3 regions of the Streptomyces sp. NBC_01591 genome follow, and region 3 is predicted to be linked to each of the others. Evidence: riboswitches for the same ligand, from Rfam matches in the RefSeq annotation. Region 3 holds a riboswitch; each other region holds the start of a gene.

Region 1 (10,053 bases), 5.4 Mb from region 3:
GCCACGGTCTCAAGGCCAAGCAGGTCGTTGCCGAAGAGTCGGTAGCGAACCAGGTCGATGCTGCGCCGGTGCTCGCGCACGGCGTGCACGTCGAAGCGCTTGAAGTCGCCAGCGATACAGATCAGCCGCAGTCCGGTCCGCAGCACCTGGGAAGCGGCCGTGGCCCCGAGCCGGCAGGCCGATAGCCTGTCGGTATGTCAGAGCGTGTCATGCCCGGTCGCACGGACGGCCTGATCACCCTGGTTGCCGCGGACGCTCTGTGGGTCGATTTGACGGCCGACAGTGCTGTGCCGACGGCTTCTGGGGCATTCACCTGCTCTCCTGCCCGTGCCCAGGTGAGGTACGTCCTGCTCGGCAGCCATGTGGTGGCGACGGTGAGGGCGAGCAACGGTCAGTGGAGTGTTCCGGAGGCTGAGGTGCGCCGGGCGGCCGCGGAACTGAACGCGGTTGGGATGGATCGGCAGGACCTGGTCCGCATCGGTCCGTTTCGTGGGGCGCCGAGGCAGGAGTGCAACGAGGAAACGCCGCTGCGTTGGCGCCAGCGCATCAAGGGAGAACTGCAGGAGCTGGGCGGCCCCGAGCGGGCAGCACGACGTGAAGTCGGCCGGCCGTACCATCTGGCGGGGATCGACTGGCGACAGATACTCGTGGAGCAGACCCGCGACGGGACGCAGCGCACGTGGTGGCTGCCGCGCGCCGTGGTCAGGCTGCTGGACACGGCCGAGCACGCCGAAACGCAGTGGGTGCAAGCCGCGCAGACCCGCCAGGCAAGCGCAGCCGTCACCGAGCCGCCCTCCCACCCCCGGCAGGCCCGAGACGCCGACGGTCGGCAGACGACGAGCCCCGAGGGCCCCACCGCCTCACTGCGCCCGTACAACAAAGAGCTGGAAGGCCAGCTGTACTCGGTGCTCAGCAGGAAGCCCGGTACCTCCCGCAGGGTGGCTGGGTGGGCGTGCGCCGTCTGCCGCACTGCGCCCGCCACCGTGCTCGACCACTGCCACGAACACGGCTACGTCCGCGCCCCCGTCTGCCAGTCCTGCAACACACAGGAACGCCCCGACCACCTGTACAGCAACGACATCCGCGTGGCGAACCGCTACAAACGCCTCTTCCACACCGACACCGACGACTGGCTCCGCCACTGGCACCGCTGCCCCGGCTGCCGCGCACGCACCACCCTGCCCCTGCCGCACCTCGCCGCATGGACCGCCCACATAGCCTGCCGGTCGCTGCGCCCGACCCACCGCGCCCCCCGCGGGCGCAAGCCCTGCGGTGTCCTGCGCGTGTCCTGGACGGGCAGTCAGAACGCGCCCCGTTCCTGCCTGCTCACTGTCGCCGTCGACTTCTGCCCCTCCGGCGAGCACCGTGTCCTGGCGCGAGTCCCCTACCGCGAAGCCGCCGAGCGGTTTCGTGCCTGGTTGGCCGAGACGGCCCCTGCCGTGGCCGCCGCGGCCGGTCCTGACCGCCTGGACGGCCTCCCTGCCCAGTTCCGGCCAGTCATCGCGGACACCAGCGGCGAGGACCTAGAACTGTTTTGAGCGGGCACCGGGAGACCTGACACCCCACCGTCACCTCGCAGCTGCTGGCCCCAACACGGTCGCCCCGCACGCCCCAGCGAAATGCGCAGCAGAGTCCTGCGGCGCAGTGTGCGTCACAAGATCGGCGCGCTGCTAGACCGTCGGCAGGGCTTCCTGCATCTCCTGGACCATGCGCTGGTGGTAGCCGCGGCGGAAGGCGGACGGGTCCAGACCGGCCAGGGATTCCACGTCTCGGCGCTGGCACTCGTCCGCGAGCGACTGCACCCACGTCAGATGCCACACGGCGACGGACCGCAGGCCGTGGACATACATGCCCCACTGCAACTCCGCCCGCAGCAAGGGCCGCAGCCCCCGCAGGTTGACCTGCCCGGTGCGGTGCACCGGCAACTGTGCGCGGCACCAGGCGCGGAAGGCGACCTGGTCCTCGCAGGTCACTGGCACAGGGCGATCACGTCGCTCGTAGGTGGCGAAAAAGTTCTTCGGCAGCTTCGCCCCGCCCGGGCGCCTGCAACTGCCGACCGCCCGCGGAACCGACCCACGGCAGGCACAACTGCGTCCCCCGTTACCTTTTCTGTGGCCCCGAAATGGGGCGCCTGGCCCCCGGGTCCGGTATGGCTGTGTGCCCCCTGTCGAAGTCGATGACCTGGGGGGTGTTGCCGCCGGGCTTCGGGGCACCGCTTGACCGCTGATGAGGGGCCTGACGACTGCCTGGTCCGGTGCAACGCCGGACCTCTTCACGGGCGGGATGTCTGCGTAACGTGGTTGCCGGCGTGTGGTGCCGCAGGGACGGCCGGGACGGATGCGAAAGGCACGACCGAAGAGGGGCATCGCGCATGGCCGACACCGTCATCGATATCTCCGGCATAGGTCTGTTCCTCGGCCTGGACCTGGGCAAGGAGTTCCACCACGCCCGCGGCCTGACCGGGCAGGGCAAGACCGTCCACGACAAGAAGCTGCCCAACACCGAGGCCCGCCTGCGGGAGTTGTTCGACAAGCTCAGGGCCAAGTTCGGCACCGTCCTGGTGATCGTGGACCAGGTCGCCAACATCGGCGCGCTGCCACTGACCGTGGCCCGCGCGACCGGCTGCCGGGTCGCTTACCTGCCGGGACTCTCGATGCGCCGGGCCGCCGACCTCTACCCGGGCGAAGCCAAGACCGACGCCCGCGACGCCTTCGTCATCGCCGACACCGCCCGGACCATGCCGCACACCCTGCGCGCGGTGGACCGCGACGACGAGAAGCTGGCCGAGCTGACCATGCTCACCGGCTACGACAACGACCTGGCCGGCGAGGTCAACCGCACCTCCAACCGGCTGCGCGGCCTGCTCTCCCAGATCCATCCCACCCTGGAGCGGGTGGTCGGCCCCCGGCTGGGCTACCCCTACATCCTGGCCCTCCTTGAACGGCACGGCTCCCCGGCCAGGCTGAAGAAACTGGGCCACGCCCGCTGCGAGGCCCTGCTCAAGGCGCACGGCTCGCGCAAGGCCCACCACCTCACCGCGGAGATCTTCGACGCGCTTGCCGAGCAGACCGTCATCGTGCCCGGCACCGAGGCCAGCGCGCTGATCGTGCCCGGACTTGCCGCCCAGCTCGCCGCCGCCCACACCCAGCGCCGCCAGGCCGAGCAGGAGATCGCCGCCCTGCTGGAGGCCCTCCCTCTTTTCCACCTCCTGACCTCCATGCCCGGCATGGGCGTCAGGACCACCGCCGCCGTGATCGTCGCCATCGGCGACGGCACCACCTTCCCCACCGCAGGACACCTCGCCTCCTACGCCGGACTCGCCCCCGCCACCAAGTCCTCGGGCACCTCCATCCGTGGCGAGCACGCACCCCACCGCGGCAACCGACTCCTCAAACGCGCCCTCTTCCAGGCCGCGTTCGCCGCGATCGGCTGCAAATCCGACCGCTCCTCCCGCACCTACTACGACCGTCAACGCGCACGCGGCAAGACCCACACCCAAGCGATCCTCCGCCTGGCCCGCCAACGTGTGAACGTCATCCACGCAATGATCCGCACCGGGGCCCTCTACGAACCACGAACCCCCGGCGACATCGGCCTCGCGGCCTGACAGCACCACCGCCCCTCCCTTCCTGACCCCATCACGCGCGCACCGGCACGGCCACCCCCGCCGTGCCGGCCACCGGGCTGCCCATCAGGCACCCGATCCGCCGGGAACGTCCCGCTTCGCGGGACGTTCCCAAAAACCAGCACCAACTCCCACGAACCGACCCTGACAGGGTTGACGAAACAGATAGGGGCACCCCCCCGCCGTACCGGCGAGGGGACGCGGAGAGCGCACGCAACGGGGAGCGTCGGAGGGCACATCACCCCAGGTCAGCGCACCCGTCCCCGCGGTTTCAGCGCCACCGGCGGCAGTGCGGGAGCAGGCAGCCGGCCGCCGTCGTAGCCGTGCACCTCACCAAAGCGGGATCCCTCCGTCCACGCTTGCCGGGCCTCCTCGATCTCCTCGTGGGACCGGCCGATGAAGTTCCACCACATGACGATCTCCTCCTCGAAGGGCTCGCCACCGAGGAGCATGAGGCCCGCGTCGGTGTCCGCGCGCAAGGGGAGTTCGGTGCGGCCGCAGCCGAGGTAGAGCATGGAACCGGGAAGCACGGGCACGCCGTCGACCTCGGCCTGGCCGGACATGGAGAGCACCGCGTACTCGAAGTCCCGGTCGAGCGGCAGTCGGGCCTCGGCGCCGGCTGCCAGGGCGATGTCGGCGCCGACGATCGGGGTGTACGCGGTGCCGGGCGAGGTGGTGCCGTCGAGCTCGCCCAGGATCAGGGTGGCGCTGAGGCCCGGGGCGGAGACGGTCGGCAGGTCGGTGTGGTGCTGGAAGTGGGGCTCGACGTGGCGGTGGGCGTCCGGCAGCGCGACCCAGAGCTGGGCGCCGTGCAGAATCCTCGCGTGGGCCTTCGGGCTCTCCTCGGAGTGGCTGATGGCCCGGCCGGAGGTCATCAGTCCGAGTTCGCGCGGGCGGATCGTGCGGAGACTGCCGAGGCTGTCCCTGTGCAGGACCTCGCCGTCGTGCAACCAGCTGACCGTCTGCAGGCCCATGTGAGGGTGGGGCGGCACTTGCATCCCGGGTTCGCCCGCGATGTCGTCGGGGCCGTAGTGATCGACGAAGGCCCAGGCGCCGACCATGCGGCGGCCGAGGTTGGGCAGCAGCCTGCGGACCTCGGTGGACTCGCCCAGCCGGACGTGGCGAGGGGTGAGGAGTTCACGTACGGGCTCGGCGACGACGAAGCCCCGCCCTCCGCAGACGGAGAGTGCGGCCTGGCGATCGAGATTGCTCATGGCGCTCAACCTATTCCTGTGCGGGCCCGGGAGTGCCGGTACCCACGCCGATGATTTAGTGGAATATTCAACCACCATGCGTCGTTCCGGCAATCGCAGGGTGGCTGACCGGTAGCCGGTTCAGCGATTGGACGGAGCCGGGCACGATCCGGGGACGGTCCGTGACAGAGGAGGTCAAGTGAGCGACATCTACTACGAGTTCGGCACGGCTGCCGACCGCTGGGACCGTGCGCAGATGTTCTTCGAAGCGAAGGAGTACATGACCGCGGCCCGAATCCTGGAGGGGCTGGTCGAGGAGGTGCCGGAGCAGGTGGCGCCGCGTCTGCTGCTGGCCCGGACCTACTACCACTCGGCGCGGCTCGGCAAGGCCGAGGCGGAGTTGCGGGCGGTGCTGGAGCGCGACCCGGTCGAGCACTATGCGCGGCTGATGCTGGGCCGCACCCTCGAGCGCCAGGGACGGAGCGCGGAGGCGGCCGGCCATCTGCGGATGGCGGCGGCGTTCTCCGGGGACTTCGACTTCGGTACGGGCCGGACGGACGCCCAGGGCCCTTCCGCCGGGTGAGTCCGGGAGATTCGCGACGAGGGTGCTCAGGGGCCGCGCGGGGCGTCCGCCGGACGGTTCGGCCATTCCGTCCGGAGGGCGCCCTCGGCCGCGGTGCCCTCCTGACCGGCCGCACCGGCCGGTCAATTCGGATGCCGTCCGCCCGTCCCGCGTGATATTCCACTCGCTCATGACCGACCTTGAGACCCCGCGCCTCCTCCTCCGCCCGATGAACGCTTCCGACGCCTTGCACGTGATGGCGGGCACGCCGGGAGACGGGGCGCGCTGGGCGCCCGGCTACCCCTCCCCCGGCGAGACGGCCGCGGCCGAGCGCTTCCTCGACACCTGTGCGAGGTCCGGGGACCCCAGCCCCTTCGGTTCGTACGAGATACGTCGCCTCGCGGACGGAGTGGTGATCGGCGGGCTGGGATTCCACGGTGCACCGGACGAGAACGGGCACGTCACGATCGGTTACGGCCTCGTCCCCTCGGCGCAGGGGATGGGGTACGCCTCCGAGGCGTTGCGCGCCCTGCTCCGGTTCGCCCGCGATCAGGGGGTGAGCTGTGTGCACGGTGACACCGATCTGGACAACCTCGCGTCCCAGCGCGTCATGGAAGCCGTCGGAATGCGCCTGGTGAAGGAGGACGAGCAGTTGAAGCACTACCGGATCGACTGGGGCCCGCAGGCCGGGGAGTGAGCCGGTGGCCGCCGGGCCCGCGGGCGACGGGTTCGGCCGCCGGACCGGCCGGTGCACGGTGGAGGAACGCCGGAACCCCGCCGGGAGCTCCCGGCGGGGTTCCGCGCATCGGCCTGCAGGCGTTGTGCCGGTCAGCCGGCCGCCGTGGCCGCCCGGTTCGCCGGGCTGTTTCCGGTTGTGACGGAGCCGGTCCCGGGCGCGAGCAGCCGGTCCGTCAGATGGCCGAAGACGAGGCCGAAGGTCACCCAGAGGGTGGCCTGCACGGCGAGGGTGCTCAGGCGGAACTCCCACAGCAGGGCGGCCGGGAAGTCCTTGCCGACTTCGTTGTACGAGGGCAGGAACGCGTAGGCGAGTCCGATCACCAGGACATAGGCGGCGGATGCCGTGATCGTCGCGTTCCAGTTGCCCAGGCGGGGAGCCAGCCGCTTGCCGAGGATGACCGCGGCGACGGCCAGCAGCACGCTGAGGGCGACCATCAGGAAGAACAGGGCGGTACGCGGGCCGATGGTGTCGGGGTTGCCGACGGCCGGCGGGTTGGCCGGGTACTTCAGGAACGGCACGACGTACACCGTCAGCAGGGCCGCACCCGCGATCAGGGCGGCCGTGGCCCGTGGGCCGAACCTGCCGATCCGGCCGAGGGCGTAGCAGAAGACGAGGGCGGCGATGCCACCGATCGCCACGCCGAAGACCAGTACACCGGTGGCGAGGCCGGCGGTGGACTGCATGGTGCGGCTGACCAGTTCCTCGCCGCCGTCATGGTGATGGCTGTGCGACTCCTCAAGGGCGATGGCCGCGTCCACGCGCGACTCACCGAGGAAGTAGGCGACCAGCAGAGCGAACGCACCCGCGGCAAGGCCGGCCAGCATGCCGCGAACAAGCAGAGCTCTGACAGATATGGAGTTCATGAGGTTTCCCCTGGATCGGACGGTACGTCAGTGGCAGGGGAAACCGAGCAAGTGGCGGCCGTCGTGGACCCACTCGTGGACACCTTCGCCGGAGATGACCGCGGTGGCACCCTGTTCGGCGCCGACGAAGTAGAGCAGTACGAGCATGAGAATGCCGAAGAAGACCGCCCAAGGGGCAATGGCCTTCAGGGAGATGGGAGTGATCGCCGGTACGGCGGTGGCGGGGGCAGCAGTCTGTGCCATGGCAGAACCTCCTGAGGGAACACGCGTCCCGATCGTGGTGCCTGAGACGTAGGTGCTGGGTCTGACTTCCCGCACAGATACGGGTTCACAGTGGCGCGACCGTGCCGGATTCTCACCGGACTTCCGTCGCACCTACGTCATGCTCGTCGTGACGATACCCCTTGGAGGCGGCCCCCTGCCATGGCGCCGACGGAGGCCGGATCGCCCTGATGCCAGGGTGGGCACACCCAAGGGGCCAGAGTTCAGGGAGTTGACCGGGTCATGACGGTACAGGTGATGTTGATCTCACCGGCGCTCAACGCCGCGCTGCGCGAGGCCCGTTTCGACGGTGACGCGCCGCTCGACGCGGCCGGGGCCCGCCGGGCCGGGGCCGTCGCCGCGGCGGTGCCCGCCGCCGACCGGTATCTGCGCGGGCCGTCCGCGCGATGCGCCGGGACCGCCGACGCGTTGGGGCTGCGCGCCGGGCCCGAACCGGCGGTCCGTGGCTGGGACATGGGCCGGTGGAGCGGTCGACGGCTGGCAGCGGTGAGCACGGCCGAGCCGGAGGCCGTGTCGGCCTGGCTGACCGATCCTTCGGCGGCTCCCCATGGCGGCGAGTCCCTGCTGGATCTCTGCGCCCGGGCCGGACGCTGGCTTGAGACGGTGGGGACGGCGGCATCCGCCGAGGGCGGCGAGGGCGGCCGCGTGCTGGGGGTCGTCGAGCCGGCGGTGGTACGGGCGGTGATCGTCGGGGCACTCGCTCTGCCGGTGGAGGCGTTCTGGCGCCTGGACATCGCCCCCCTGACACTGACCGGGCTCAGCGGCCGGTCCGGCCGGTGGAACCTGCGGTGCGGACAGCCGCTGTCCCCTTCGCCGGGCGACTGATCCCGTCGACGGCGATCCCCCGGACGATCAGCCGAGGGCGGGCCTGGGCAGGAGTTGTGGCCGAGCCCGGCACCGCAGGAGGTGGCCCTGGCAGGATCCGGAGGAGAAGCCCTAGGGTGGGGGTGCAGCTGGTTCGCCCTGTCCGCCAGACAGGCGCGTCGCAAGAGGGAACCCGGTGGGAATCCGGGACTGCCCCGCAGCGGTGAGTGGGAACGACCGCCGTCATCGAGCACTGGACCCGACGGGTCCGGGAAGCGACGGCCAGTAGGTGTCTCGTACGCGAGACGCGCCCGCGAGTCCGAAGACCTGCCACTGCCCGTGCGCGTCGGACGCGCACGGTGATTCCGGTGACCTCGTGGGCGGGTCGGCGTACATATCGGGCAGGTCACGCGCGCCGGCACGGCGCCGCGGATCCGCCCGGTCCGTCATCCCTTCGCGCCTGCGATCCGTCCCGGGGTCGTATCAGGACACGCTCGCGAAGGAGAGTTCCGTGACCACCGAGTCCGCAGCCGCGGCAGCCCGGGCCACCGTGTACGGCTACCCCCGCCACGGGGGCGACCGGGAGCTGAAGAAGGCCGTCGAGGGGTACTGGAAGGGCCGCGTCACCGCGGCGGCGCTCCGGGAGACCGCCGCAGAACTACGCCGTGCCAACTGGCGTCGGCTCGCCGCCGACGGCATCCACGAGGTCCCGACCGGTGACTTCTCGTACTACGACCATGTGCTGGACACCAGCGTGATGGTCGGTGCCGTACCCGACCGGCACCGCGAGGCCGTCGAGACCGACGGGCTGGACGGCTATTTCGCGATGGCGCGTGGTACGCAGGACGTGGCGCCGCTCGAAATGACCAAATGGTTCGACACGAATTACCACTACCTGGTGCCGGAGCTCGGCCCCGGCACCGTTTTCGCCGCCGATTCCGCCAAGCAGGTCGAGGAGTTCAGGGAGGCGCTGGCGCTCGGGCACAACCCCCGGCCGGTGCTCGTCGGTCCGGTGACGTATCTGCTGCTGGCCAAACCCGCTCCCGGTGTCGCTGCCGACTTCGAGCCGCTGACACTGCTCGACCGGCTGCTGCCGGTGTACGCCGAGGTTCTGGCCGATCTGCGTGCGGCCGGTGCGCAGTGGGTTCAGCTCGACGAGCCCGCGCTGGTGCAGGACCGTTCCCCGGCGGAGCTGAACGCCGCCGCGCGCGCCTACCGGGACCTGGGCACGCTCGCAGACCGGCCGAAGCTTCTCGTCGCCTCCTACTTCGACCGGCTCGGTGAGGCACTCTCCGTTCTGGCGAAGGCCCCGGTCGACGGCCTCGCGCTGGACTTCACCGGTCCGGCAGCCGCCAATCTGCGGGATCTCGCCGCGGTCGGCGGTCTGCCGGGCAAGCGGCTGGTCGCCGGGGTCGTCGACGGCCGCAATGTATGGATCAACGACTACCAGCAGTCCCTGGCCACCCTCGGCACCCTGCTCGGTCTCGCCGACCGGGTCGACGTCGCGGCCTCCTGCTCGTTGCTGCATGTCCCCCTCGACCTGGCCGCCGAGCGTGACATCGACCCGCAGGCGGTGCGCTGGCTGGCCTTCGCCCGGCAGAAGTCGGCCGAGATCGCCACCCTCGCCAAGGGGCTCGCCCGGGGCACGGACACGATCGCCGCCGAACTCGTCGCCAACCGTGCCGATCTGGCCTCACGGGCCGGTTCGGCGATCACTCACGATCCGGCGGTACGGGCGCGCGTCTCGGCCGTCACGGAGTCCGACACGCGGCGCGAACTGCCCTATCCGCAGCGGGCAGCGGCCCAGCACGCCCGCCTCCGGCTCCCGCTGCTGCCGACCACCACGATCGGTTCGTTCCCGCAGACGGCCCAACTGCGCGCCGCCCGGGCCGATCTGAGGACGGGACACATCGACGCGGACTCGTACGACAAGCGCATCGAGGCCGAGATCCAGGAGGTGATCACGTTTCAGGAGGCGGCGGGCA
Region 2 (10,053 bases), 3.1 Mb from region 3:
AAGATCTACGAGCTCCAGGACAACGACTGCACCCCGGCCCACTTCACGTACGCCGAGCTCAACCAGTGCAACTCGACCTGGGCGGGTGGTGCCGTCGCGGCCGGCACGGCCAAGGCCAACGCCCTGAGCACCATGTGGAAGCTGGAGGCGCTGCGGCACGCACTCGGTGACCAGTCCATCCGGATCACCAGCGGGTTCCGTTCCCAGCCCTGCAACAGCGCGGTCGGCGGCGCGTCCAACAGCCGCCACATGTACGGCGACGCGGCCGACCTGGGTGCCGGACCGCACTCCCTGTGCACCTTCGCCAAGCAGGCCCGTTACCACGGCTTCAACGGGATCCTCGGCCCGGGCTACCCGGGTCACGGTGACCACGTCCACGTCAACCAGGGCCCCAGCCACTACTGGTCGGCGCCGAACTGCGGCGTCTGACACACGGGGGCCCCGTACGCCGGTTCTGTCCGGAACCGGCGTACGGGGCCCTTCCTCGTGGCGCGTCAGGCGGCCGTCGCCGTCAGCCGCCCGGGTCCTGGCGCAGCACGACATCGCCGGCCCGGGCCGCCGCGTGACCCCATGAAACCGAGGCCCTTCCGGTGGCCGGCTCGCCGGCGAAACGGCGCGCGTCGGCGGTCGTACGGCTGTCGCGCACCCCGTCCAGCACGATCCGCGCCCGGTCGGCCAGCGTGAACTCGCCCTCCCCGGGCTGCCACTGCCGCAGCGAGGGCAGCACTTCGGGCGGGGGCGCGGCGGAGGCGGTGTCCTCGGCCCAGGCGCTCTGCCAGGGCAGCAGCGCGGCGGTGAGCGAGGCCACCACGGCCCCGATGGTCCTTCGTCCTGTCATCCGCATGTCCATGCCGATGACCCTCTCGGGTCGGTCGGGCCGCGGTCCATGGACAGGTGTGGCGAGCGGTTGGTCGATTGATCCGACGTCAGATCTGTTGCGGATGTGGATGAGGGTGTGGATCAGGCTACTTCGATCACTGCGCCAGGGCCGCGGAAGGTGCGGCGGTACGCGTTCGGCGTGGTGCCCAAGGAGCGTACGAACTGGTGGCGCAGTGCGGCGGCGGTCCCGAAGCCGGTGCGCCCGGCGATCGTGTCCACCGTTTCATCGGATGTCTCCAACAGGTGTTGCGCCAGCAGCACCCGCTGGCGCAACAGCCAGCGGTACGGGGTGGTGCCCGTCTCCTGCTGGAAGCGGCGGGCGAAGGTCCGCGGTGACATGTGCGCCTGGGCGGCGAGCTGCTCGACGGTCATCTCCTGGTCGAGGTGGCGCTCCATCCAGACGAGCGTCTCGCCGACGGTGTCGCAGGGGGTGCGGGGCAGCGGCCGCTCGATGTACTGGGCCTGGCCGCCGTCCCGGTGCGGCGGCACCACCATGCGGCGGGCGATCGCGTTGGCGGCATCGGGGCCGTACGCCTGCCGGACCAGGTGCAGACAGGCGTCGATCCCGGCCGCCGTGCCCGCCGAGGTGATGACCTGGCCCTCGTCCACGTACAGCACATCGGGCTCGACGACGGCCCGCGGGAAGCGGCGGGCCAGCTCCGGGGCGTGGCGCCAGTGGGTGGTACAGCGGCGCCCGTCCAGCAGTCCGGCCGCGCCGAGCACGTACGCGCCGGAGCAGACGCTCATCACCCGGGCGCCCCGGTCCACGGCCCGGCGCAGCGCGTCGAGGACCTCCTCGGGGTACTCCCGGTCCATGAAGTGGCTGCCGGCCGGCACGGCGATGAGGTCGGCCTCGTCCAGGCGGTCGAGGCCGTGCGGCGTACTGATGGTGAAGCCGGCATGGGTCCGCAGCACCGGGCCCTCGGCGGAGACCACGGCGAAGTCGTGGACCGGCAGGCCCTGGTCGCTGCGGTCGAGGCCGAAGACCTCGCACAGCACGCCCAGTTCGAAGGGGTGGACCTCGTCGAGCAGCAGAGCGGCGACATTTTTCAGCATGGAACCAGTGTGGCAGTAATTCGATGTTCCATGACAGTCCTGCCACTGCCGCAATCCGTCCGCGCGGACGAGAGTAGAGCCATGAACACATTCCAGAACGTCCTGGGCATAGCCGCACTTATCGCTCTCGTCCTGCTGCCCGCCCTCGTCGGACTCGCCCGCGAGCGCCGCATCGACCGCGAGCTCCGCGCCGCGGAACGGGCCCGGAGCGACGGACCCCCGGAAACGGCGAGCGCCGCGCAGCCCGTCACGGCTGCGCGGCGCCCCTGCCTCAGAAGCTGGGCCAGGATCTAGCGCCCCTCGGTCCTAGAAGTCGTCGTCGAAGGCGACCGAGCCCTCCACCGCCACCTGGTACGCGGACGGCCGGCGCTCGAAGAAGTTCGTCAGCTCCTGCACGCCCTGGAGCTCCATGAACGAGAACGGGTTCTCGGAGCCGTAGACCGCCGGGAAGCCCAGCCGGGTGAGCCGCTGGTCGGCGACGCACTCCAGGTACTGCCGCATCGACTCGGTGTTCATGCCGGGCAGCCCGTCACCGCACAGATCACGGCCGAACTGCAGCTCCGCGGCCACGGCCTCCTTCAGCATGTCGGTGACCTGCTGCTGGAGCTCGTCGTCGAAGAGATCCGGCTCCTCCTTGCGGACGGTGTCCACGACCTCGAACGCGAAGTTCATGTGCATCGTCTCGTCACGGAACACCCAGTTGGTGCCCGTGGCGAGACCGTGCAGCAGACCCCGCGAGCGGAACCAGTAGACGTACGCGAACGCGCCGTAGAAGAACAGCCCCTCGATGCACGCCGCGAAGCAGATCAGGTTCAGCAGGAAACGGCGGCGGTCGGCCTTCGTCTCCAGGCGCTCGATCTTCTCGACCGAGTCCATCCACTTGAAGCAGAACTGCGCCTTCTCGCGGATCGAGGGAATCTCCTCGACCGCGTCGAACGCCGCCGCGCGGTCCTCCGGGTCGGGCAGGTACGTGTCCAGCAGCGTCAGATAGAACTGGACGTGCACGGCCTCCTCGAAGAGCTGCCGCGACAGATACAGCCGCGCCTCGGGGGAGTTGATGTGCTTGTACAGCGTCAGCACGAGGTTGTTGGAGACGATCGAGTCACCCGTCGCGAAGAACGCGACCAGCCGGCCGATCATGTGCTGCTCACCGGGGGACAGCTTGGCGAGGTCGGCGACGTCGGAGTGCAGGTCGACCTCCTCCACCGTCCAGGTGTTCTTGATCGCGTCGCGATAGCGCTCGTAGAAGTCCGGGTAGCGCATCGGCCGCAGGGTCAGCTCGAAGCCCGGGTCCAGCAGGTTCTTGTCGGAGTTGGTGGAGCTCATTACTGGCAGGCCTCGCAGGACTCGGGGTTTTCGAGGGAGCAGGCGATCGCGTCCGCGTCGGGCGCCGAAGCCTGCTGTACGGGAATGGGGGCGGTGGCCGCGGCCTGGCCGGAGGCGGCACGGGCGATCCGGGTCGCCGGGCGCGAGCGCAGGTAGTACGTCGTCTTCAGCCCCTGCTTCCAGGCGTACGCGTACATCGAGGAGAGCTTGCCGATCGTCGGCGTCTCCAGGAACAGGTTCAGCGACTGGCTCTGGTCCAGGAACGGCGTACGGGCCGCCGCCATGTCGATCAGACCGCGCTGCGGGATCTCCCACGCCGTGCGGTACAGCGCCCGCACCTCCTCCGGGATCCAGGCGAAGCCCTGCACCGAGCCGCTGGCCTCGCGCAGCGCCTCACGGGTGCGCGCGTCCCACACCCCGAGCTGCTTCAGCTCGTCCACCAGGTACGCGTTGACCTGGAGGAACTCACCGCTGAGCGTCTCGCGCTTGAAGAGGTTGGAGACCTGCGGCTCGATGCACTCGTAGACCCCCGCGATCGAGGCGATCGTCGCCGTCGGCGCGATGGCGAGCAGCAGCGAGTTGCGCATCCCGGTCCTCGCGACGCGGGCACGCAGCGCGTCCCACCGCTCCGGCCAGTTCAGCTCGGTGTCGTAGTGGTCGGGGTGCAGCACACCGCGCGCCGCACGCGTCTGCGACCAGGCGGGCAGCGGTCCGGACCGCTCGGCGAGGTCGCAGGACGACTCGTACGCGGCGAGCATGATCCGCTCGGAGATCTTCGTGGAGAGCGCGCGGGCCTCGGGGGAGTCGAACGGCAGCCGCAGCTGGAAGAAGACGTCCTGGAGACCCATGGCGCCCAGGCCCACCGGGCGCCACTTCGCGTTGGAGCGGCCGGCCTGCTCGGTCGGGTAGAAGTTGATGTCGACGACCCGGTCGAGGAAGGTCACGGCGGTACGGACGGTGGCGTCCAGCCGCTCCCAGTCGATGTCGCCGTCGACGACGAACGCGCCGAGGTTGACCGAGCCCAGGTTGCAGACCGCCGTCTCGCCGTCGTCGGTGACTTCGAGGATCTCGGTGCACAGGTTCGACGAGTGGACGACGGTGCCCGGCTCGGCGGTCTGGTTCGCGGTCCGGTTGGAGGCGTCCTTGAACGTCATCCAGCCCTGGCCGGTCTGTGCGAGGGTGCGCATCATCCGGCCGTACAGTTCGCGGGCCGGGATCGACTTGCGGGCCAGCCCCTGGGCCTCGGCGGCCCGGTACGCGGCGTCGAACTCGTCGCCCCACAGGTCGACGAGCCCGGGTACGTCGGCGGGCGAGAACAGCGACCAGTGGCCGTCCGCGTCGACCCGGCGCATGAACTCGTCCGGGATCCAGTGCGCCAGGTTGAGGTTGTGCGTACGCCGCTGGTCCTCACCCGTGTTGTCGCGCAGCTCCAGGAACTCCTCGATGTCCGCGTGCCAGGTCTCCAGGTAGACGGCGGCGGCGCCCTTGCGGCGGCCCCCCTGGTTGACCGCGGCGACGGAGGCGTCGAGCGTCTTCAGGAACGGCACGATGCCGTTGGAGTGCCCGTTGGTGCCACGGATCAGCGAACCGCGGGAGCGGATGCGGGAGTACGACAGACCGATGCCGCCCGCGTGCTTCGAGAGCCGGGCCACCTGGTGGTAGCGGTCGTAGATCGAGTCGAGCTCGTCCAGCGGGGAGTCCAGCAGATAGCAGGAGGACATCTGCGGGTGCCGGGTACCGGAGTTGAAGAGCGTGGGGGAGGAGGGGAGGTAGTCGAGCCGGCTCATCAGCCCGTACAGCGACGCCACTTCGTCCACGGCGCGCTGCGACTCGTCCTCGGCCAGCCCGGCCGCGACCCGCAGCATGAAGTGCTGGGGCGTCTCGATGACCTGGCGGGTGTGCGGGTGGCGCAGCAGATAGCGGCTGTGCAGGGTCCGCAGCCCGAAGTAACCGAAGCGGTCGTCCGCGCCGTCGGCGAGCGAGCGCTCCACCAGCGCGTCGAGGGCGGCCGCGTGACGGGCGACGAACTCGGCGGTCCGGTCCGCGATCAGACCCTCGCGGTGCCCGACGGCGACCGAGGCGGAGAAGGAGACCGCGCCCTGGCCGGCCGCCTCGTCCGCGATGGTGAGGGTCAGGAGCCGGGCGGCGAGCCGGGAGTAGGCGGGGTCCTCGGAGATCAGCCCCGCGGCGGCCTCGGTGGCCAGCGACCGCAGCTCGGCCTCGTCCGCCCGGGCGCTGCGGCCACGCAGCGCGGCAGCGGCGACCCGGCCGGGGTCGGTGTCGGGCAGATCGGCGGTCAGGTCGGTCAGGGTCCGCAGCAGTGCGGTGCCCGGTCCGTCCTGTGCGGCCGCCTCGGACTCGGCTGCTGCGGACGCGGCGACTGAAGCCGGATCGGCTGGCGCGATGGTCACGTGGTGCTCTCCCTCGCTCGGCTCGGGGCCGGCGGGGAACGGGGCAGCCCTACGGAAGCACACCCGGGGCAGGGCAGCACTCCGCACGGCGTCCACCGGCCCAACCGCGAGGCCCGGACGTCTGGGCATCCGGTTCGGTCGAGCCGGATGCGCTGCCGGCAGGTCATCGGACTGACTCGGGGGTGCACAAAAGCGCACTGAATACACCGTTGCGGGACAGTTCCGGATTCGCACCGGATTCCCCTGCGGCGACAGCGAGGACGAGCATACATGTGGGGGCTGCCCGATGAGGCAGCCCCCACATGTTGTGTCGCACCGGTCGGGCCGGGCCCACAGAATGAGCCGTACGGCCCTTTCCCGGGCCGGTGGGCCCGATCACGCCGACGGCCCGCCGCGCCCCTTCGGAGAGGGGTATGACGGGCCGTGAGCGGGTCTCAGTGACCGCCAGGCGCCCCCGCCGTGGCCGGCGGGAGCTCCGTCTTCACACCCGGGTCGCCCGCGTCGGCCGTGTAGTCGGCCGGGGAGGTCTCGTCGATCCCGGCGGGCGCCTTCACGGCGTTCAGGACGAAGGTGAGCACCACCGTCACCACCACGTTCAGCACGAACGCGGTGAGGCCGATGTAGCCGATCTCGCCGATGCCGGGGATCTCCTTGGAGGAGCCGCCGAAGTGCTTCTGCGTCGGCGAGGCGACCCCGTACGCGGCCACCGTCCCGTACACCATGCCGACCGCCCAGCCCGCGAGCAGCGCCCAGCGGTGGAACCAGCGGGTGAACAGGCCGCCGACCAGGGCCGGCATCGTCTGGAGGATCCAGATGCCGCCGAGCAGCTGGAAGTTGATCGCGACCGTCTTGTCCATCGTCAGGACGAAGGCGAGCGCGCCGACCTTGACCAGCAGCGACACCAGCTTGGAGACCTTGGTCTCCTGCTCCGGGGTCGCGTCCGGCTTCAGGAAGTCCTTGTAGATGTTGCGGGTGAAGAGGTTCGCCGCGGCGATCGACATGATCGCGGCGGGCACCAGCGCGCCGATGCCGATGGCGGCGAACGCGACGCCCGCGAACCAGTCCGGGAACATGTTCTCGAACAGCTGCGGGATGGCCAGCTGCCCGTTGTCCACCTTGATCCCGGCGGCGATGGCCATGAAGCCGAGCAGCGCCAGCAGACCCAGCATCAGCGAGTACAGCGGCAGGATCGTGGTGTTGCGCCGGATCACGTTGCGGCTGCGGCTGGAGAGCGTTGCCGTGATCGAGTGCGGATACATGAACAGCGCCAGCGCCGAGCCCAACGCCAGGGTGGCGTAACCCCATTGGCCCGCCTCGCCCGGCGCGAGCGCGCCGCGCGGTTTGCCGGTGGCCGGGTTGGTCTGCGAGAACGCCTCGCCCGCCTTGGCGAAGATGTCGTCGAAGCCGCCGAGCTTGATCGGGATGTAGATGATCGCCACCGCGATGACCAGGTAGATCAGTCCGTCCTTGACGAACGCGATCAGCGCGGGCGCCCGCAGCCCGGACGAGTAGGTGTACGCGGCGAGTACCGCGAACGCGATCAGCAGCGGCAGGTCCTTGATGAACCAGTGGGTGTTCTCGCCGCCGCCGACGCCCATCACGTCCAGCACCGCCTGGATGCCGACGAGCTGGAGCGCGATGTACGGCATCGTGGCGAGGATGCCCGTGATGGCGACCGCCAGCGAGAGGCTCTTGGAGCCGAAGCGCCCGCGGACGAAGTCCGAGGTGGTGACGTACCCGTGCTTGTGCGAGACCGACCACAGCCGCGGCAGGAAGGTGAAGATCAGCGGGTACACGAGGATCGTGTACGGCACGGCGAAGAAGCCCGCCGCGCCCGCCGCGTAGATCGCCGCGGGAACGGCGACGAAGGTGTACGCGGTGTACAGGTCGCCGCCGAGCAGGAACCAGGTGACCCAGGTGCCGAACGACCGTCCGCCCAGGCCCCATTCGTCGAGGCTGGCCTCGTTCTCGGCCTTGCGCCAGCGCGCCGCCAGGAAGCCCATGACCGTGACGGCCACGAAGAAGAAGATGAAGACGCCGAGCGCGACGCCGTTCACGCCGTCCTTCATGCCGACTCACCTCCCTTGCGGGCGCGCTGGTCACGCTGCCACAGCTTGTACGCGATGACCGTGAGCGCGGTGGAGATCAGCACCCAGAGCATCTGGTACCAGTAGAAGAACGGAATGCCGATGAAGGTGGGGTCCACCTTCGCGTACGAACTCACCCAGAGCATCGCCACGAACGGCGCGATGAGACAGAGGGCGATGACCACCCGGACCGGTGTGACGGTCGGTGGCTTTTCTTCTGGGGCTGCTGGCATGCGGCGACTCCGTCCCCTCGCTGATCACCTTGTAATGCGCAGGAAATCTAGGGGAGGCTTCCGGTCACCGTCACCCCCTGTCCGCATTGCGGTCCGGCAACGGTCCGCTGAGCAGGTACGTACGTTCGTAATCGCGCCAGACGTACGACAGTTGGTCCGTACCAAGGTATGTGAAAGGCCCCCGCGGGGTGGTGTGTTCCACGGGGGCCTTCTGCGATCGCGTGCTCAGTCCGTGGGCCGCTTCAGGCGCGCCACGAACTTGTACCGGTCGCCGCGGTAGACCGAGCGCACCCATTCCACCGGTTCGCCCTGTCCGTCGAGCGAGTGCCGGGAGAGCATCAGCATCGGCAGGCCCACATCCGTACCGAGCAGGCCGGCTTCGCGCGGGGTGGCCAGCGAGGTCTCGATGGTCTCCTCGGCCTCGGCCAGCCGTACGTCGTACACCTCCGCCAGCGCGGTGTAGAGGGAGGCGTACTTCACCAGTGAACGGCGGAGCGCGGGGAAGCGTTTGGCCGAAAGGTGGGTGGTCTCGATCGCCATCGGCTCGCCACTGGCCAGCCGCAGCCGCTCGATCCGCAGCACCCGGCCGCCGGTGGTGATGTCGAGCAGCCCCGCGAGCGTGTCGTCGGCCGTCACGTAGCCGATGTCCAGCAGCTGGGAGGTCGGTTCGAGGCCCTGGGCGCGCATGTCCTCGGTGTACGAGGTGAGTTGCAGGGCCTGCGAGACCTTCGGCTTGGCCACGAAGGTGCCCTTGCCCTGGATGCGCTCCAGCCGGCCCTCGACGACCAGCTCCTGGAGTGCCTGGCGCACGGTGGTGCGTGAGGTGTCGAACTCGGCGGCCAGGGTCCGCTCCGGCGGCACGGGGGTGCCCGGCGGCATGGTGTCCGTCATGTCGAGCAGATGTCGCTTCAGTCGGTAGTACTTCGGGACGCGCGCCGTCCGCGTGGCCGTGCCCGTCTCGTTCTCCGTACTGCCCCCGTCGGCACCCATGGTCCGCCTTCCCGACGCTTGCGTTGCTGCCGTCACCGGCTCCTCCGTCTGTCGCGGCTCACATGGTGGCACGGTCCGGTCACGGCTGGTCGCCCTCCCTTAGGTGTCGGTCCTATAACGGACGCGAGTGCACTTCTTATACACCCTTGACACCCCTAAAGGTCTAGGCCAAGCTCCCCGTGCTGGTCTAAACCATTAAAGACCAGGTCCAGCCCCAGCAGTACTCGTCGAATGTCTTCGCGGTGGGCGGGGTTGCAGTATCCCTGAGGAGGGTTTGGCGTGAAGCGCAAGCTCATCGCGGCGATCGGCGTCGCGGGCATGATGATCGGCCTCGCGGCGTGTGGGTCCGACGACGGCGGCGACAGCGGCAAGAAGGCCGGTCCGGACGCGTACAAGGGCCAGACCCTGACGGTGTGGACGATGTCCGGCTCGAACCCGGACGGGTGGACCAAGAAGGTCACCGAGGAGTTCGAGAAGAAGACCAAGGCCAAGCTGAAGATCGAAGTCCAGGACTGGAACGGCATCCAGCAGAAGGTCACCACCGCTCTCTCCGAATCCAACCCGCCGGACGTCCTGGAGATCGGCAACACCCAGACCCCGGCGTACGCCAAGACCGGCGGTCTCGCCGACCTCGGTGACCTGAAGAAGGAGATCGGCTCCGCCTGGGCCGACAGCGTCAACCAGCCCTCCATCTACGACGGCAAGCAGTACGCCCTGCCGTGGTACGTGGGCAACCGCGTCGTCATGTACAACAAGAAGGTCTTCAAGGACGCCGGCATCACCGAGACGCCGAAGACCCGCGCCGACCTCTTCAAGGCCTTCGAGGCCATCGAGAAGAAGGGCGACGCCGAGCCGATCTACCTGCCCGGCCAGAACTGGTACTTCTTCGACGGCCTGCTCGTCGGCAAGGGCGTCTCGCCGGTGAAGAAGGAAGGCGACAAGTACGTCTCCAACCTGGCCGACCCGAAGGTCGCCGAGGCCATGGACGTCTACAAGCAGTACCAGGCCTTCTCCAAGGCCCCCAAGGACAAGGACGAGGCCACCCCGCAGCAGGCCGAGGTCTTCGCCAAG
Region 3 (10,053 bases):
CGCGGGGGTGGGTGTCGTCCGGTACGCCCGGCAGCAGCTCGGAGACCAGGGCCCGGCAGCTGCCGGGGGCGGCGCCCGCGTCGCTGTCGGCCGCGGCGCACTCGGCGGCGACGGTGTCCGCGTACAGCAGATCGCGTGGTTCCTGCGGTACGAGCCCGACCCGGCGCACCATTTCGCGCGGCTGCGTGCGGTGCGGGGTCCGGCCGCCGACGAGGACGGTGCCGGTGGTGGGTTCGACCATCCCGACGAGTGTGGCCAGCAGGGTCGACTTGCCCGCACCGTTGCGGCCCATCAGGGCGACGGTCTCGCCGGGGGCGACGGTGAGCGTCACCCGGCGCAGCGCCTCGACGCGCCCGCGCCGTACACCGAGCCGCTCGACCCGGGCCGTGGCGTCGGCGACGGGCTCCGGGGCGGCGGGTGCGGCCTGCGCACCGCGGCCCAGCAGCCGGGCCAGGGCGCCGCGCCGTACGGGGGAGGGGGCGAGGGGCGACAGGGCGGGAGCGGCCACCGGCTCCGGAGCGGGCGGCCGCACCGACGCGAGCCGTTCGCGCAGGCCGGCCGCCCGGCGCCGGGCATCGCGGACCGAGAGCGGCAGGGGCTCCCACCCCGCGAGCCGGCCCAGCGCGACAACCGGCGGGTGGACCGGGGAGACCGCCATGACGTCCGCCGGCGCGCCCATGACCGGGGCGGCGCCCGGCGACGGCAGCAGGACGACCTGGTCCGCGTACTGCACCACCCGCTCCAGCCGGTGCTCCGCCATCAGGACCGTCGTACCCAGGTCGTGCACCAGTCGTTGCAGCACGGCGAGGACCTCCTCGGCCGCTGCCGGGTCCAGCGCGGACGTCGGCTCGTCCAGGACCAGGACCTTCGGGTGCGGGGTGAGGACGGAACCGATCGCGACCCGCTGCTGCTGGCCGCCGGAGAGCGTGGCGATCGGCCGGTCGCGCAGCCCGGCGAGACCCAGCAGGTCCAGGGTCTCCTCGACCCGCCGCCGCATCACGTCGGGGGCCAGGCCCAGCGATTCCATGCCGTACGCCAGCTCGTCCTCGACCGTGTCGGTGACGAAGTGGGAGAGCGGGTCCTGGCCCACCGTGCCGACCAGATCGGCGAGTTCACGCGGTTTGTGGGTACGGGTGTCGCGCCCGTCGACCGTGACCCGGCCGCTCAGCGTGCCGCCGGTGAAGTGCGGCACCAGACCGGAAACGGCACCCAGCAGCGTCGACTTGCCGACCCCGGACGGACCGACGAGCAGCACCAACTCGCCCTCGGGGACGGTCAGATCGACCCCGGAGAGGGTGGCGCGCTCCGCCCCCTCGTACCGCACCGAGACCTGCTCGAACCGGATCACTGGATCTCCTTGGAATTCGGGGCGCCCGCCGACGGCGGCATGGGCGCCACCACCGCGGGCAGCAGCCCGATCAGCACCGCGGCCGCGGGCCACAGCGGAAGCACCGGGGCGACCAGCGGCACGACCCCGGGGTGCAGCGCCGCCCCGTCGACACCGCCCGCCCAGATCATCGCCACCGCCACCGCGACACCCGAGCCGGCCACCAGCCAGGCCCGCGCACCCCACCGGTCGGGCCGGTAGCGGGTACGGACCGAACGGGCGCCGCCGAGCCGCAGCCCGGCCATCGCGGCGACGAGCCCGGCGATCAGCAGCGGCAGCCCGTACACCCCGCCCTGCGCGGCCAGCAGACCGTACGTACCGGCGCACACCCCGAGCAGCCCGCCGAGCGTGAGGACGTTCGTGGTGTGCCGGACGGCGGGCGGGACCTGGGCGGTACGCCCGTAGCCGCGCGCGTCCATCGACGCCGCCACCGCGACCGACCGCTCCAACGCGCCCTCCAGGACCGGCAGTCCGATCTGGAGGACCGCTTTGATGCCGCCGGTCGGACGGCCCCGCAGCCGTCGTGCGGTGCGCAGCCGCATCACATCGGCGACCATGTTCGGCGCGAACGTCATCGCGACGACGACGGCGACCCCCGCCTCGTACAGCGCACCCGGCAGCGACTTCAGCAGCCGGGCCGGGTTGGCGAGCGAGTTCGCCGCACCGACGCAGATCAGCAGGGTGGCCAGCTTCGCCCCGTCGTACAGCGCGAAGAGCAGTTGCTCGGCGGTGACCCGGCCACCGATCCTGACCCCCTTCGCCCAGTCGGGCAGCGGCACTTCCGGGAGCGTGAACACCAGGTGTGTACCGGGGATCGGCGAACCGAGAAAGACGGAGAAGACCAGCCGCACACCGATGACGAACAGCCCGATCCTGATGAACGCCCCGTACGAACGGGCCCACGGCGCGTCCGTGCGGCGCGCCGCCACGACGTAACCGGCCACCCCCACCAGCAGTCCGAGCAGCAGTGGGTTGGTGGTCCGGGACGCGGCGGTGGCGAGGCCGAGCGCCCACAGCCACCAGGCCCCGGCGGGCAGGGCGTTGCTCCGGGTCGCCTCGGGGGCGCGCAGCGGACGGCGGCGCGCCAGGACCGTGGAGCTGGTCGGGGCGGTCATCCGCGGCGGCGGCGGGCCTGCACGACTGCGGCGATGCCGAGGAGGAGAACGGCGCCGACACCGACGAGCACCCCGGCGGAGGGGCCGCCGGAGCCGGAGGAGGCGGCGGACTCGGCGGGTGCCGCGGAGGCGGACTCGGACGCGGCAGGTGTGCCGTGTCCGTCGCCGGAGACCTGTTCGCCGCAGCCCGAGTCCGGGTAGCCGGTGATCGCGCAGAGCATTGCGTCGCTGCTGTACCGCAAGGGTTTGGCCACCGCGGCGAGCGCCTCCGCGGCGCTCGCGTCGGGGCCGACCTGCGCGCACGCGGTGCGCAGGGCGGGCGGAGTCTCACCCACGGGGGCGTCCGAGGCCGTGCCCGGGTCGATGACGAGCGCGATCCGCTTGGTGCCGTCCTTGGCCGGGGTGTCCGCGCAGATCTTCGTGAATTCGGGGGCGCGGCGGGGCTTCGCCGAGTCCTGGGAGTCCTCGCTCACCGAGAACCGGAAGCCCTGCACCGCCCCGTCGTCCGGCCGGACCAGGGACGGGCCCTGGGTGGCGTACGTCCAGTCGGAGCCCGAGCTCTCCCAGAACGACCAGTACCGGTACCCGGCCGCCTGGGCCGGTCCCGCGCCGAGCACGGCCAGGACGGCGCCCAGGACCACCAGCAGCGCGGTGGCCCTTCCCGCGCGCCTCACGGCTGCCTGTTCTTCCGGCGGCCGCTGATCAGGAAGAACGCGATCGCAGCTAGGACGAGGCCGATGCCTATGTACCACCACACGCCCCCGATCACGTCGTCGCCGCTGTGGACCTGGTCCTTCTCCGTGGCCTCGTACCCGGTGTCGGCGGACGGGTCGGGCGTCACGACGGCGGCGGGCGCGGGGCCGGCCGCGTTCAGCCGGGCGACCAGGTCGTCGCCGCCGAAGTCCCGGGCGTTGTTGCCGGTGGCGTGGGCGGCCAGGATCAGCTGGGCGTAGGCGGCGGGACCGCTCTGGGCGGCCCACTCCGCGGAGTTCTTCTTCAGCCAGTCGATCGCCCCGGCCGCCTTGTCCTGGTGGCCGGCCGCGGACAGCGCGACGACCGCGTCCGCGGTGTTGCCGAAGTCGGGCTGCGGGCTCGTGTCGGTGGCACCCGGCATCGGCGCCAGGTTCAGGTGGCCGCTCCCCGCGAGGGCGCCGGTGAGGTAGTGGGCGCCGTTCTGGGCGGCCTGCTCGGGCGTGAGACCGGAGCCGGTCCGGCAGCGGGGCGCCTTGCCCGCGGCGTTGTTCCCGACGGCGATCGCCTTGCCCATCGTGCCGAGCACGGCGGCCGCGGTGGCGTCCCCGTTCGCGGCGAGCTTCCCCTTCTTGTCCGGCTGGTAGGCGAAGGCGCCGCCGTCCTTGCCGCCGCACGGGATCGCGAGCGCGAGCAGCGGGTCGTACGGGGTCTTGCCGCCGGGGGTCGTGATGTCCGCGAGCCGCTGCCCCTGCCGGGCGAGGGCGCCGATCACCAGGGAGGTGGAGTTGGCATCGCTGGGCGCGCCCGCGGTGTAGCCCCAGCCGCCGTCCTCGTTCTGCACGGACTTCAGCCAGCGCACCGAGTTGTTCACGATCTCCCGGTGCCCGCCGACCTCGACCAGCGCCTGGGTGGCGGCCGCGGTGGCATTGGTGTCCAGCACCGTCTTCGCGTCGCACGGCTTGGAGGCATCGGCCCGGAACGCGGCGTAGGCGCCGTTGGCGCACTGCTGGGAGATCAGCCAGTCCACCGACTTCGTGGCCGGTGTGACCCCTTCGAGCCGCTGGGCGAGGAAGGACAGCGACTGCCGCCACACCCCGTCGTAGGTGGGGTCCTTCGTGCCGTACAGCCCGGCAGGCAGTGCGACGGACGGCGAGGGCGAGGGGGACGGCGCTGCGACCGCGACCGGCGCAGCGGTCGCGCAGAGCACGGCGGCGGTGGCGGCGAGCGTTGCTGCGCTGCGACGTACGGTCATGGCTGGCGGGGCCTCTCCTGCGGGGTGAACCGGGCACAGGCACGCTCAGGCACCAGGCTCCGGCTCCGTATACCTCGACGGTGCCGACCACCGGGGGTCCGGTGGTCCGAGCCGGTCACGACCGCGGACAGGGCATTCCGACTCACCGTCTGCGACGACGGCTCACGGCTGCGTGGTCAGTGCCGGATTCGCACCGGCTTCCCCCTGAACGGGCATGATGACGACCCGCACACTCTACCGGGCGGGCCCGGCCGGGCCCTGGGCGGCTTCGGCTCGCCGACAACTCGGGAAACCCACTGGCGAGTCCGGCCCCGAACGGGCGACCATGTCCCGCATGAGTGATCAACCCGCACGCTGGAGCCAGGCGACCGTCTACCCCGACATGTGGGCGGACCCGGACGACGACCCCCGCAACAAGGACGGTGACAGTCCGGACGGTGAGCTCCCGACGCTCCAGGACTTCCTGACCGACTACCGGCTGACCCTGCGGATGAAGTGCGACGGCCTGGACGCGGAGCAGCTGGCCCGCCGGTCGGTCCCGCCGTCGACGATGTCGCTGCTCGGCCTCCTCCGCCACCTCGCCGAGGTGGAACGGGACTGGCGCAACTGGATCACCGACGGTGAACCGCTGCCGAAGCTGTACGGCAAGCGTGACGGGGACTTCGACGGAGCCGTCGCCGATCAGGCCGTGGTCGACGCCGCGTACGCCGATCTGGAGCGCGAGCAGGCCGCGACCGACGCCGCGCTGGCCGGGCACCTGGACCTGGGCGAGCGGCTGGGGAAGGACAAGATCTCCGTCCGGGAGCTGCTGGTGCACAGGATCGAGGAGTACGCCCGTCACTGCGGGCAGGCCGACCTGCTGCGCGAGTGCATCGACGGACGGGTGGGCCAGTGAGGCCCGGCCGGTGAGGTGAACAGTGCGAGGTGGGGCGGCCCGCCCCACCTCGTACTCGCACTCACACCGCGATGTACGTCACCGGCTCGCTTCCCGTCACCGCCTCCGCGCGCCCGAGCTTCACCAGCCGCCGCAGATGCGCCTCCGCCTCCGAGACGGCGATGTTCCGGGAACCGTGCGGGATCTGTTCCCAGGGCCGGTTCCACTCCATCCGCTCGGCCAGCTCCCACGGCGTCAGCGGCTGGGCCAGCAGCCCCAGCAGCCCGGTCAGCCGCTCCTCGTGATGGCCGAGGAGTTCCCGTACGCGTCCCGCCGCATCGGTGAAGGCGTACTGATGGGCGGGCAGCACCTCGGCGGCCCCGAGCCGGCCGATGCGCTCCAGCGAGTCGAGGTAGTCGCCGAGCGGATCGGTGACCGTCGCATCGTCCGGGCCCTCGTACAGCCCGATGTGCGGACTGATCCCCGGCAGCAGGTGATCCCCCGAGAAGAGCCGGCCCCGGCCCGGCAGATTCCCCGGATGCTCCTCCTCCAGGTGCAGGCACACATGCCCCGGCGTGTGCCCCGGCGTCCAGATCGCACGCAGCCTGCGCCCCGCCAGACCGAGCAGCTCACCGGGCACGATCTCCCGGTCCGGAAGCGCGGCCCGCAACCCCGGCAGGGTCCGCGTCCGCCCCCCGCCGGCCGCGGCGGCCCGCAACGGCGCGAGGTGCTCCTCGGGCGCGCCGACCGCGGTGAGCTTGGCCGCGAGATACGTCAGCCAGGTGCCGGGCCGGGACTCCCGGGTACGTCGCACGATCGCGGTGTCCGCCGCATGCATGGCGATCCAGGCCCCCGAGGCCTCGCGTACCTGCCCGGAGAGCCCGTGGTGGTCGGGGTGGTGGTGGGTGATGACCACCCCGTGGATGTCGGCCATCTCCGTACCGACAGCGGCGAGCCCGGACCCGAGCGTGTCCCACGCCTCGGGATCGTCCCACCCGGTGTCGATCAGGACCGGCCCCCGGTCGGTGTCCAGGACGTGCACGAGGGTATGGCCGAGCGGATTGTCCGGGATGGGCACCTTGATGCTGTGCACGCCCCCGCCGTGGTCGGTCACCTGCGTCATGAGGTCCCCATCTCTCTCGGCGACGTGCGGCTGCGATCCGTCGCGCCCGCTGTGGGTGCATCGCGCCCACTGTAACGAGAACTTGTTCCAGTAGTAGCCCTGGTCGACCATCTCGTCAGGGGTGCCGTCGTGGCCGTGGACTCCTGGAACTGGAACTGGTATCAGTTCTGACACAGAGTCAGATACCGAGTCGGGTAACGCACCGGGCCGCGGGAGGCAGCAGCCATGACCGAGCTTGTCGAACACGGAAAACTGTTCATCGGCGGGGAGTTGGTCGATCCGCTGGGCCGGGACACGATCGAGGTCGTCTCGCCGCACACCGAACAGGTCATCGGCCGGGTGCCGCACGCCTGCGAGGCGGATGTGGACCGGGCCGTCGCCGCCGGGCGGCGGGCGTTCGACGAGGGGCCCTGGGCGCGGACGAGCCTGGACGAGCGGATCGCGGTGGTCACCCGGATCAAGGACGGGTTCGCCGTGCGGTACGAGGAGATCGCCCGGGTCATCAGCTCGGAGAACGGCACCCCGTACACATCGAGCGTCATGGTGCAGGCGCTCGCCGCGATGATGGTGTGGGACGCGGCGATCACCGTCGCCCGCGAATTCCCGTACGAGGAACGGCGGGCCGGGGCGCTCGGGCCATTGCTGGTGCGCCGGGAGCCGGTCGGGGTGGTCGCGGCCGTGGTGCCGTGGAACGTTCCGCAGTTCACCGCCGCCGCCAAGCTCGCGCCCGCGCTGCTGGCCGGCTGCTCCGCCGTGCTCAAGGTCTCGCCCGAATCCCCGCTGGACGCCTACATCCTGGCCGAGATCGCCGCCGAGGCCGGACTGCCGGAGGGAGTGCTGTCGATCCTTCCGGCCGACCGCGAGGTCAGCGAGTACCTGGTCGGGCATCCCGGCGTCGACAAGGTCTCTTTCACCGGGTCCGTGGCCGCCGGGCGCCGGGTGATGGAGGTCGCATCCCGCAACCTCACCCGCGTCACCCTGGAGTTGGGCGGAAAGTCCGCCGCCGTGATCCTGCCCGACGCCGATCTGGACGCCGCCGTCGCGGGCATCGTCCCCTTCGCCTGGATGATCAACGGCCAGGCATGCGTGGCCCAGACCCGCATCCTCGTCCCGCGCTCCCGCTACGACGAGACGGCCGAGGCGTTCGCCGCCGCGGCGGGTGCGCTGAAGGTCGGCGACCCGCTCGACCCCGCCACCGAACTCGGTCCCCTCGTCGCGCAGCGCCAGCAGCGGCGCTCGCTCGACTACATCCGGATCGGGCAGGACGAAGGCGCCAAGATCCTCACCGGCGGCGGCCGTCCGGCGTCCCAGGAACGGGGCTGGTACGTCGAGCCGACCCTCTTCGGGGACGTCGACAACTCCATGCGCATCGCCCGCGAGGAGATCTTCGGCCCCGTCATCTGCCTTCTGCCGTACGGCGACGAGGACGAGGCCGTACGGATCGCCAACGACTCGGACTACGGGCTCAGCGGCAGCGTCTGGACCGCCGACACCGAACGCGGCATCGACATCGCCCGCCGGGTCAGGACCGGCACGTACAGCGTGAACACCTTCAGCCTCGACATGCTCGGCCCGTTCGGCGGGTACAAGAACTCCGGCCTGGGCCGGGAGTTCGGGCCCGAGGGGTACGGCGAGTACTTCGAGCACAAGATGATCCACCTGCCGGCCGGATACGAGGGGGCGTGATGGGGGACCGCTGGGCCGTCGAGGTCGACCGGCGCATCTGCATCGGCTCCGGGATGTGCCTGAACCACGCGCCGGGACGATTCGCGCTGGACTCCGCCCGGCAGTCCCGCCCGTCGGCCCCGGAGACCGACGCCGACGAGAAGGTCCTCGCGGCCGCTGAGGGGTGCCCGGTCGAGGCGATCACGATCACGCTGACCGACTCGGGGGAGGTCGTCTTCCCGCCCGAGGAGTAGGCGGGAAGACCCGACCGCGCCGGACACTGCTCAGGCCGTGCAGCCGCTGTCCGCGATCACGAAGTACCCCGCAGGTGACTCCTTCAGGGTGTGGGTGACGAAGACGTTGTACAGGCCCATGTTCTCGTTCGAGCCGTTGGCGTACACGGAACCGCCCGCGGTGCGGGCCCGGCCCGCCGTCACGTGCGCGTAGTTGGTCGCGGTGAAGCACTGCGCCGGTGTGCCGCCGGTCGTGGTCGCCGTCACCTGGGGCGAGGCGGTGCCGGGCGTGCCCGATCCGTCGATCGCCGCCACCGTGTAGCGGTACGCCGTGCCGGCGGTGAGACCCGGGTCCGTGTACGTCGTGGAGGCGGTGGCGGCGACCTTCGTACCGTTGCGGTGCACCGCGTACGAGGCCGCGCCCGGGACCGCGTCCCAGGACAGCGAGGCACTGTCCGCCGTGACGCCCGTGACGTGCAGGCCGGAAGGGGCGGGGAGTTGGTCGCCGCCGGGAACGTCCCGGTCCAGGCCCCAGAAGACGCCCGTGTAGTACGTCGAGCAGATCGCGTTCAGGAAGTACGCGGCCGTGCTCCCGCACTGCTCGGTGCCCGAGCCGGGGCTCACGGCGAGGCCGTGGCCCATGCCGGCGACGGAGTACGTGGCCACCGCGGGATTTCCCGAGGTGTCGTCGTACACGCTGCGGGTCGTGTTGCCGGGGAGGGTGTCCGTGGCCGACGGGGTCTGGCCGATGCCCCAGACGTCCGTCCACTGGTCGCGCAGGGCCGTGGCGTTGGCGGGGTACACGGTGTAGTCGGAGGTGCCCTGCCAGATCGCCACCCGGGGCCAGGGCCCCGAGTACCCGGGATGGGCGCCGCGCACCTTGTCGCCCCACTGCGCGGGCGTCAGCTTCTGCGGGCCCGTCTGGCAGCCGGACGCGCCCGCCTGGCTCGTCGCGCACTGGGCGGGCAGGCCCGAGGCCACGGAGCCGCCCGCGAACACGTCCGGGTACGCGGCCAGCAGGTCGGCCGTCATGCCGCCGCCCGCCGAGAGGCCGGTGACGTACACCCGGCGGCCGTCCGAGCCGTACTGCTGCTTCGCGTACTCCACCATCTGCACGATCGAGGCGGCCTCGCCCCTGCCCCTGGTGTCCTCGGCCGGGTCGAACCAGCCGAAGCAGGACAGGGCGTTGTTGGCTGACGTGGTCTGCGGGAAGACCACGGCGAAGCCCCACAGATCGGCGTACTTCGGCCAGCCCGAGGCCGTGTAGTAGTCGTTCGCGGTCTGCGTACAGCCGTGCAGGGCGATGACCAGCGGCGCGTTCGCGGGCAGGGCGGCGGGGGCGTACTCGTACATCTGCAGGTTGCCGGGGTTCGAGCCGAAGCCGGTGACCTGTTGCAGACCACCGGCAGCGGCGGCCGGCTGTACGGCTCCGGTCGTGCTGAGCGTCGCCGCGACGAGGGCGAGAGCGGCCGTGGAGGCGACGCGCCGCAGCAGTCGTCGCAGGATCGATGGGCGCACGGGTGCCTCCTGGGTGGGGGGTGGGGCCGTTCCGGCTCTTCGGGCAGTGCGGGCATGAGCTGTGGGGCGGACCCTAGGAGGCGGGGGCGGTCGCGCCCATGGGCCCGGCGGACACTCCCCGTTCCCGGCTGTGTGCGGCGCCGCCGTTGCGCGTCCGAAGGCCCTTGCCCCGGAGCGCACTCCAACATGCAGA

What was found. A riboswitch is a leader RNA that binds a small molecule or an ion and turns the genes downstream of it on or off. The one in region 3 is predicted to bind cobalamin.
Region 1: linked by a shared signal. The riboswitch ahead of OG978_RS38015 (CbtB domain-containing protein) and the one ahead of OG978_RS13115 (prenyltransferase/squalene oxidase repeat-containing protein) in region 3 are both predicted to bind cobalamin.
Region 2: linked by a shared signal. The riboswitch ahead of OG978_RS27305 (ribonucleoside-diphosphate reductase subunit alpha) and the one ahead of OG978_RS13115 (prenyltransferase/squalene oxidase repeat-containing protein) in region 3 are both predicted to bind cobalamin.

The regions. Positions count from the first base shown of each region.
Region 1 covers NZ_CP109327.1:8,203,001-8,213,053, reverse strand. Annotated here, with positions in the region: partial or broken gene OG978_RS38055 (DUF5655 domain-containing protein) at 1-173, opposite strand, end outside; gene OG978_RS38050 (endonuclease domain-containing protein) at 195-1,538, shown strand; gene OG978_RS38045 (hypothetical protein) at 1,671-1,973, opposite strand; gene OG978_RS38040 (IS110 family transposase) at 2,372-3,607, shown strand; gene OG978_RS38035 (pirin family protein) at 3,874-4,839, opposite strand; gene OG978_RS38030 (tetratricopeptide repeat protein) at 5,018-5,401, shown strand; gene OG978_RS38025 (GNAT family N-acetyltransferase) at 5,571-6,077, shown strand; gene OG978_RS38020 (CbtA family protein) at 6,209-6,982, opposite strand; gene OG978_RS38015 (CbtB domain-containing protein) at 7,010-7,225, opposite strand; adenosylcobalamin (AdoCbl) riboswitch at 7,229-7,377, opposite strand; gene OG978_RS38010 (histidine phosphatase family protein) at 7,487-8,089, shown strand; cobalamin riboswitch at 8,219-8,401, shown strand; gene metE (5-methyltetrahydropteroyltriglutamate--homocysteine S-methyltransferase) at 8,580-10,053, shown strand, end outside.
Region 2 covers NZ_CP109327.1:5,876,122-5,886,174, forward strand. Annotated here, with positions in the region: gene OG978_RS27280 (D-Ala-D-Ala carboxypeptidase family metallohydrolase) at 1-429, shown strand, start outside; gene OG978_RS27285 (hypothetical protein) at 512-838, opposite strand; gene OG978_RS27290 (GlxA family transcriptional regulator) at 961-1,935, opposite strand; gene OG978_RS27295 (hypothetical protein) at 2,017-2,229, shown strand; gene OG978_RS27300 (ribonucleotide-diphosphate reductase subunit beta) at 2,242-3,261, opposite strand; gene OG978_RS27305 (ribonucleoside-diphosphate reductase subunit alpha) at 3,261-5,672, opposite strand; cobalamin riboswitch at 5,813-5,940, opposite strand; gene mctP (monocarboxylate uptake permease MctP) at 6,107-7,741, opposite strand; gene OG978_RS27315 (DUF3311 domain-containing protein) at 7,738-7,992, opposite strand; gene OG978_RS27320 (GntR family transcriptional regulator) at 8,218-8,982, opposite strand; gene OG978_RS27325 (extracellular solute-binding protein) at 9,262-10,053, shown strand, end outside.
Region 3 covers NZ_CP109327.1:2,800,803-2,810,855, reverse strand. Annotated here, with positions in the region: gene OG978_RS13130 (ABC transporter ATP-binding protein) at 1-1,348, opposite strand, end outside; gene OG978_RS13125 (energy-coupling factor transporter transmembrane component T) at 1,345-2,502, opposite strand; gene OG978_RS13120 (SCO2322 family protein) at 2,499-3,176, opposite strand; gene OG978_RS13115 (prenyltransferase/squalene oxidase repeat-containing protein) at 3,173-4,447, opposite strand; cobalamin riboswitch at 4,557-4,691, opposite strand; gene OG978_RS13110 (DinB family protein) at 4,773-5,342, shown strand; gene OG978_RS13105 (MBL fold metallo-hydrolase) at 5,404-6,444, opposite strand; gene OG978_RS13100 (aldehyde dehydrogenase) at 6,670-8,130, shown strand; gene OG978_RS13095 (ferredoxin) at 8,130-8,363, shown strand; gene OG978_RS13090 (extracellular catalytic domain type 1 short-chain-length polyhydroxyalkanoate depolymerase) at 8,394-9,860, opposite strand.